DNA from 2 places in the Clostridium novyi NT genome. Region 1 is predicted to be linked to the other one. Evidence: a T-box and tRNA genes for the amino acid it is inferred to sense, from the RefSeq annotation. Region 1 holds a T-box; the other holds one or more tRNA genes.

Region 1 (4,443 bases):
TCACTTCCAAGTACAACTACTCCACTTTCTATTTTATTTTTTATTTTATCTCCTAAATTTCTTAAAGCTTCTCCATCTACATCTTTAAGTGCTGCAACTGCAAGCTTAACACCTTTTACTTCTTTTATATTTTTTAATATATCATCTTCTGAACCACTTGCAAGTTTTGATTTAAGAGCTGATATTTCTTTGTCTTTATCTTTTAATTCTGCATTTTGTTGATTTAATCTATTTATTATATCTTTTTCTGAACATTTTAGCATGCTTGCAATTTGTCTTAATAAGTCTGATTTATGTTCTATAAATTCTAGTGCTTTATGTCCTGTAACAGCTTCAATTCTTCTAGTACCAGCAGCTATACCACTTTCAGATACTATTTTAAATAATCCTATTTTTCCAACATTAGAAATATGAGTTCCTCCACAAAGTTCAGTACTGAAGTCTCCCATTTTTACAACTCTTACTTTGTCTCCATATTTTTCATCGAATAATGCCATAGCACCGCTATTTTTAGCTTCTTCGATAGTCATTTCTTTAGTTACTACATCCCATACACTTTCTATAGTATCATTAACTAAGTCTTCTACTTTCTTTAGTTCTTCATGAGTTAATGACTCAAAGTGTGTAAAGTCAAATCTTAATTTATCTTCATCAACATAAGAACCTGATTGATGTACGTGTTCTCCTACAACTTTACGTAATGCAGCATGAAGTAAGTGAGTTGCACTATGATTTTTTCCTATATTTTCTCTTCTTTTTCTATCAACTTCTAGTAAAACTTCGTCTTCTAATTTTATACTTCCTTCTGTAACTTCTACAAAGTGAACTATTTTTCCACCTATATTGTTTTTACAATCTTGAACTTTTGCCATAAATCCATCTGCTGAAATAGTTCCTTTGTCTCCTATTTGTCCTCCCATTTCTGCATAAAATGGAGTTCTATCTGTAACTATTATTCCCTTTTCACCTTTGTTTATACAATCTGCAAAAGCATCATCTTTTATTATAACTTTTACTTTTGATTGAAGTTCTAGATTTTCATATCCATCAAATGTTGTTTCAATTTCTGAAGGTATAGTGTCTAATATTTTAACATCTGTTCCCATATAAGTACTTTCAGATCTTGCAGCTCTTGCTCTTTCTCTTTGTTCCTTCATTTCTTTATTGAAACTATCCATGTCTACAGTGATTCCTTTTTCTTCAAGAATTTCTTCAGTTAATTCAAGAGGGAATCCATAAGTATCATATAATTTAAATACTTTTTCTCCTGATAACACCTTTTTATTATTTTTTTCCAGATCCTCTATGTATTCTTTTAATATTTCCATACCAGAATCTATTGTTTCAGCAAATCTTTCTTCTTCTATTGATATAACTTTTTTAATGTAATCTTTCTTTTCTTTTAATTCAGGGTAAGCTTCTCCTGAGTTTTCAATAACACTATCTACTATTTTGTATAAGAATGTTCCTTTAATTCCCAAAAGTTTACCATGTCTTGCTGCTCTTCTTAAAAGTCTTCTAAGAACATATCCTCTTCCTTCATTAGATGGTAATACTTCATCACTTATCATAACTGATACACTTCTTACGTGATCTGTTATGATTCTTAAAGATACATCTTTAAGTTCATCTTCTCCATATTTTGTATTAGCAAGTGCAGCAACTTTATCTAATATGCTCTTTATTGTGTCAACTTCAAATATAGTTTCAACACCTTGCATAATTGTTGCCATTCTTTCAAGTCCCATACCTGTATCAATGTTAGGGAATTCTAATCTATTGTAGTTTCCATCTTCATCTTTATCAAATTGTGTAAATACAAGATTCCAGAATTCAACAGCTCTATCGGCATCTGATTTTTCTATAAATTCTTCTGCTGATTTTATTTCTCCATTGTCCTTATAGAAGTGTATTTCTGAGCAAGGTCCACAAGGTCCAACACCATGTTCCCAGAAGTTATCTTCTTTTCCTAATCTAAATATGTGTTTTGGATCAACATCTGTTTTTGATGTCCATATATCATAAGCTTCATCATCATCTAAATATATTGTTACATATAATTTTTCTTTAGGAAGTTTTAAAACTTCTGTTGTAAATTCCCAAGCCCATGGAATAACTTCATTTTTAAAGTAATCTCCAAAAGAGAAGTTTCCCATCATTTCAAAGAATGTAGCGTGTCTTGATGTTTTTCCTACGTTTTCTATATCACCAGTTCTTATACATTTTTGACAAGTTGTAACTCTCTTTCTTGGTGGAGTTTGAAGTCCTGTAAAGTATGGTTTAAGCGGTGCCATACCTGCATTTATAAGTAGTAAACTTTTATCATTTTTAGGAACAACCGAAAAACTTGGAAGTCTTAAATGACCTTTACTTTCAAAAAATTTCAAATATGCTTCTCTAACTTGATTTAATCCCATTTTTTCCATTTATTAATTACCTCCACAAAGCATTAATTTTAAAACAAAAAACTTCCATTCCTTGCATCTCTCAAGGGACGAAAGTTTTCGCGGTACCACCCTAGTTATATATGAATACATATAAAATGTAATTTATGTACATATACCTCTTAATTTAATATGACTCCAAGATAGCTTCAATATTTGCATTAAGAAGTTCGCACCGTCCACTTCCTCTCTTAATAATAACAAATTACCTACTCATTCTTATCATCGCCTAATATTATTTACTGTTTTTAATATTTTATAATAAAAGATATTTAGATTATATGAAAATTTTGTAGTTATGTCAACATTCCTGCAATTTATGGATTATTAAATTAAAAATTATAAAATATGCGAAACAATTTTTTTAAAATCATTTCGCATAATAACTTAAATAATTATTTAACTATACTTTCTATAGTTCCTCCGCCAACTAGCATATCTTGTATATAAAATACAACTCTTTGACCTTTTGTTATAGCTCTTTGTTTATCCTTAAACATAACCTTAATTTTTCCATCATCATAAGGAATTATAGTAGCTTTACTTTTAGTTGTTGAATATCTTATTTTAGCTTCAACTTCCATAGGATTTTCTAAAGAATCAAATGGAATAAAATTAACTTCTTTTGCAATAAGACCTTCATTAAATATTTCTTCTTCATCTCCGATAACAACTTCATTACGTTCTGGATTTATGTCTATAACAAAGCCTGGTTTTCCAAGAGATAATCCAAGCCCTTTTCTTTGACCAATTGTATAATATATAAGTCCTTTATGTGTTCCTAAAATCTTACCATCTTTGTCTACAAAATTACCTGGTTTAATTCTATCCCTGCATTCTAATCCTTTAATATATTTTCCATGATCATTGTCTGGTATAAAACATATATCCATACTTTCTTTTTTGTTATGAACTTCAAGTCCTATTTTTTTAGCAATTTCTCTTATTTGATCTTTTGTATATTCACCACAAGGCATTAATATGTGCTTTAACACATCTTGAGTTAAACTATAAAACATATATGTTTGATCTTTTTTGTCATCTTTAGCGTTTAACACTAAAAATCTTCCATTATGTTCTTCTATTCTTGCATAATGACCTGTAGCTATATAGTCGGCTCCTAATTCTTTTGCCTTTTGAATCAGTGCTCCAAACTTAATATGTTTATTACATACAGCACAAGGATTTGGCGTTCTTCCTTGTAAATATTCCTCAGCAAAATTATCTATTACCTTATTTTTAAATTCTTCTGTTAAATCTATAACATAATATGGAATACCTAGTTTATCTGCAACTTTTTTAGCGTCTTCTGAAACATCTAAATCACAGGATACCTTCATTGTTATTCCTATTAAGTCATATCCTTTTTCTTTTAAAAGATAGGCAGCTACAGAACTATCTACTCCTCCGCTTAAACCTACGGCTACTTTCTTACTCATTTTCACCATTCCATTCCAATATTATTTGCCATGTACTTCATCGTGGATATGATCTGAATGAACTTTCATATCCCAAGGTTCTAATCCTTGCTTAACTCTATAATCGTTTATAGCTGTGTGAATTGCCTCTTCAGCTAAAACTGAACAGTGCATTTTAACTGGTGGAAGTCCTTCTAAAGCTTCTGCAACAGCTTTGTTTGTTAACTTCCAAGCTTCTTCTAAAGTTTTTCCTTTTACAAGTTCTGTTGCCATACTTGATGAAGCTATGGCAGAACCACATCCAAAAGTCTTAAATTTTACGTCTTTTATTATATTATCTTCAACATCTAAATAGATTTTCATTATATCTCCACATTGTGGGTTACCAACTTCTCCAACTCCACTTGGATTTTCTATTTCTCCAACGTTTCTAGGATTTCTAAAATGGTCCATTACTTTTTCACTATACATAATTATCTTTCCCCTTTCATCTTTAAAAATTCTTCCCAATAAGGTGACATTTCTCTTCTTCTTTTTATTATTTCTGGAAGCTTTTCTATTACATAGTCAACATCACTATC
Region 2 (4,443 bases), 560 kb from region 1:
AAACTTTTAATAGAAAATAAAAGATATGAAGAGGCTAAGCAATACGCAATGGAAGCTTTAAAAGATAAGCCAGAAGAAGTTGAAATTCATAAGATTTTATCTAAGGTTCATGAAGCATTAGGAGAAAATGAAGAACAAGCATTAGAAAACTCTATTGTTTCTATGTTACAAGGATAAAAGTATAAAGGGAAGGAGTGATATTTATGAATATAGAAGAAAATATGTATAAACATAAATTAGAAGATGAATGTTTAAAAAATATGAAAAAAGCAATATTTTGTGAAGATACATTTGCAAGTTATCATGAAAATTTTATAGAAGAATCTATAAGACCAGATTTAGTTGGAAAAAATCTAAAGGTTACAGATAAACAATTACCTTATATTCATAATATGGTACAGGAAATGAGCAGTATTTTAGGAATAAAAGAACCTGAAGTATACATATATGAAGGGACTAATTATGATGTCCATGTTCAAGGGGTAAATAGGTCATGGATAGAGATATCTGCAAAAACTGTTGAAAACTTTTCTAAGAATGAATTGAAATTTTTAATAGGATCTCAACTAGCTCATATAAAAAGCAAGCATATATACTGGAAAATATTAATGGAGCAATGCATTAAGGCACCTAAATTAATTGAGAATGTTTATAATGAAGGAATGGCTGGAATTGCAAATGAAAGACAGATTTTACAGATGGGGCTAAAAGTAATAATGTATAAGTGGAGTAGAGTGGCAGAGTATTCTAGTGATGCTTGTGGATATCTTTTAGTTGGGGATATTGAAGCGTGTATAAGTGCAATAAAAAAGGTTATATTCAACAATGACTTTATATCAAATAATGTTAACTTGGGAGAATATCTAAAACAAGCTGATTTACTAGAAAACTACAATAGCGTCATGGCTAGGTATTCAAAATTGGATGAACAAATTCCATATGGTCCGCTTAGAATTAAGGAGCTTTTAAGATTTGTATCTTCAAGTAAAGCAAAAGAAGTGAGAAAGAAAATGAGACTCCTTAATTAAAAAATATATTTTAATATAAAAAGAAACAAGCTATATAAAAAGAAATAAAAAAATATAGAAGATATTTAAGATTAAAATATCTTCTATATTTTAGCTAAAATTATTAAAAATTATTTTCCGTAGTATTTCATTACCTTTTTAACATAGTCCCTTGTTTCAAGAGGAAGTCTACATATTCCACTTTCATCCTTAACGCCTCTTCTTCTTAGAGTACCACATCCAGCGTTATAAGCAGCTAATGCCATTTTTTTATTGTTACCGTATCTATTTAGCATATCTTTTAAATGACGAGTTCCACCATCTATATTTTCCTCTATATCATAAGGATTTTTTACATGTAGGTCTTCACAATTTACAGGCATTAATTGCATAAGTCCCATTGCCCCTGCGTGAGATACACATTTAGGGTTAAAATCTGATTCTTGTTTTATAACTGCCATTATAAGATCTTTGTCTATTCCATATTTTCTTGAGGCATTTTCAACAGCTTTATCAATTGTTATATTTCCTGATTTTACAGAAGATTTTACGTCTTTTCTGATATTTTGAACTCTTTCTTTAGCTGCATAACCAAGACTAGTCATGTCTTCTTCATTAAGGGAGAGCTTATCTAAAAAATTATCATCATAGTTATCTAAACCAGCATTTAATAAACTTTCCATTGCTACTTGAAATGCTGGTGAATCTCCGGCAGCTTGTTTAAGCATAGTAGTCATTAATTGAAACTTTAAAAATTCTTCTATTTTAGAATTATTTATTTCCATAATTTCACCAACCTTTTATTATACAAAATAGTATGTATTTGTTTTTTATCGTAATAATATGCTTTAATCTTTAGGGGGATAAAGTTAATATAAGAATAATAATTAAAAAATTTAATATATATGACAATAGTTGGATAGTATAAAGTATATACGCTTTTAAATAGTGAGACTTTTTTAAAAGTTGTAAAAATTGTTTGAAGGAAAAGTAAAAAAAAAAGCGAATTATTTATAGTACAGTATAAGTTTTAGTTTTGGTAAGATTTTATTCAAATTTATGTATTAGAGGAGTTGAGTATTATGATTAAAGTAAAAAACAAAGAAATCATTATAAAAAAAGGCGATATTACAAATGAATCCTCTGATGCCATAGTTAATCCAGCTAATGGTATGTTGAAGCATGGCGGTGGAGTTGCTGCTGCTATAGTAAAAAAAGGTGGACGTGAAGTACAAGAAGAAAGTAATAAAATAGTTAGAAAAGAAGGAATAATTCCAACTGGTGGAGCAGTTATAACTAAGGGATATAATTTGCCTTGTAAATATATTATTCATGCTGTAGGACCTAGAATGGGTGAAGGAGATGAAAAATTAAAGCTTAAAAATGCTGTTCTAAGTGCATTATGTTTAGCAGAACAACATAATTTAAAGTCAATATCAATACCAGCTATAAGTTCAGGAATATTTAGATTTCCTAAAGATGAATGTGCCAAAATATTAATAAACACTTCAATAAAGTTTTTACAAACAAGTGCTAAAAGTCTTAAAACTATAGTTATGTGTAATTTAGATGATAAAACGTATGAAATATTTTTACAAGAAGAGAAGGAAATATTAAAAGAAAAAAATATATAGTAACAAATAATATATTCATTATAAGAGCATAGAGTTTTATGATTATCTAAGTATATAAAAATATTAAGTTGTATAAGAATAGAATTATAGTAAAAAAGCAGCAGGAGTAAGCTGCTTTTTAAAATGAAGAAATACATATAATATTTTATATATTTTAAAAGAAAAATAAAGAAAATTAAATATAATTTTCAATAATTAATAAATATGTAGTTAATATATTATTTTACAAATTATAAATATATGTTATAATATAGATTGTCCAATGCATAATAAGCAATTATTTGGGGGTATAGCTCAGTTGGGAGAGCACCTGCCTTGCACGCAGGGGGTCAAGAGTTCGAATCTCTTTATCTCCACCATTATGGGTCTATAGCTCAGCTGGTTAGAGCGCACGCCTGATAAGCGTGAGGTCGATGGTTCGAGTCCATTTAGACCCACCAATTAAATATTATTATGCGGGTATGGTTCAATGGTAGAACGTCAGCCTTCCAAGCTGAACACAGGGGTTCGATTCCCCTTACCCGCTCCAAATAAAAACAACTTCAATATTGAAGTTGTTTTTTTATTTTTATTTTTGTTATAATTTGCTAATATATTAGTGTATAAAGTAAACTATAAAATGTATTATTGAAAATAAAAATAAGAGGTGCATTATGAAAACTTACATGAATTTTATAAAAGATTGTTGGAATCAATTCATGAAAAATGGTTATATAGACAGTAATGTAAGGAAGGAAATAGCCGATTCATGGATGAGATGTAGAGAATATAATGTAAATCCTATGAATGGTAGAGGGGTTGTTAAAGACGATCAATTTACTGTAAAAAAGATACAAGAAAATATAGAACTTATTTCTATTGCTAAACCTATAATGAAAGGATTATATGAAATAGTTAAAGGCTCTGAATTTGCTATTATATTGACAGATAAAGATGGATATGTTCTAGAAACCATAGGAGATAATTCTATGCTAAAAAGAATGAAGGAACTAAATTTTGTAAAAGGTGCTCTTTGGAATGAAGAAGTAGTAGGAACCAATGCTATAGGAACAGCTATTTATTTAGATAAACCTATACAAACAATTGGAGCTGAACACTATTGTATAGAACAACATTCCTGGACTTGTTCAGGGGCACCAATTCATAATGAAGAAGGAGAGGTTATAGGATGTATAAATATGTCTGGGAATTATTATAATGCTCATCCTCATACTTTAGGAATTGTTACATCGGCAGCCCAATCAATACAAAAACAACTAGCAGTTGCTGTTTCAAGTAACTTGATGAATATTACGTTTAATTCTATTTCGGAAGGAATTATAGTATTAAACAAAAATATGAAAATAAAAAAAGTAAATGGAAGAGCAGCACAGATTTTAAATTCTAATATAGATAAATTAATTAATACTGATATAAAGGATATAGTAAAAGATATTGATTTTGAAGCAATAATTAGTGGCAAATATAAATCTTTTAATAGTATTGAACGTAATTTTTGCGTAAAAAGAGATGAGATACAAATTGATGATAAAATTTATAAAGAAAATATAAAAAATATAAATAAAAAAGTTATTCCATGTATTCTAGATATAATTCCTATGAAAGTTCATGAAAAAGTAATAGGAATAGTTATAACCTTTACTGAAACTGGGCAAATACATAAGCTAGTTAATAAGGTTATTGGATATAAAGCTAAATATACTTTTGATGATATAATAACCCAAAATCAAAGTATGAAAAAAATGATAGAACGGGCAAAAAAAATAGCATTGAATGATTGTAATATATTAATAGAAGGTGAG

The links. A T-box is a leader RNA that pairs with one kind of tRNA and senses whether it is charged. The one in region 1 lies ahead of alaS (alanine--tRNA ligase), so its partner is inferred to be a tRNA-Ala.
Region 2: it encodes a tRNA-Ala, which carries the amino acid that the T-box ahead of alaS (alanine--tRNA ligase) is inferred to sense. The anticodon was not compared.

What each region holds. Positions count from the first base shown of each region.
Region 1 covers NC_008593.1:1,471,306-1,475,748, forward strand. The annotation lists gene alaS (alanine--tRNA ligase) at 1-2,426, opposite strand, end outside; T-box leader at 2,488-2,679, opposite strand; gene mnmA (tRNA 2-thiouridine(34) synthase MnmA) at 2,840-3,883, opposite strand; gene nifU (Fe-S cluster assembly scaffold protein NifU) at 3,905-4,333, opposite strand; gene nifS (cysteine desulfurase NifS) at 4,336-4,443, opposite strand, start outside.
Region 2 covers NC_008593.1:2,035,191-2,039,633, reverse strand. The annotation lists gene NT01CX_RS09390 (tetratricopeptide repeat protein) at 1-177, shown strand, start outside; gene NT01CX_RS09385 (M48 family metallopeptidase) at 204-1,028, shown strand; gene NT01CX_RS09380 (lytic transglycosylase domain-containing protein) at 1,139-1,792, opposite strand; gene NT01CX_RS09375 (macro domain-containing protein) at 2,090-2,641, shown strand; tRNA gene NT01CX_RS09370 (tRNA-Ala) at 2,925-3,000, shown strand; tRNA gene NT01CX_RS09365 (tRNA-Ile) at 3,005-3,081, shown strand; tRNA gene NT01CX_RS09360 (tRNA-Gly) at 3,097-3,170, shown strand; gene NT01CX_RS09355 (sigma-54-dependent Fis family transcriptional regulator) at 3,295-4,443, shown strand, end outside.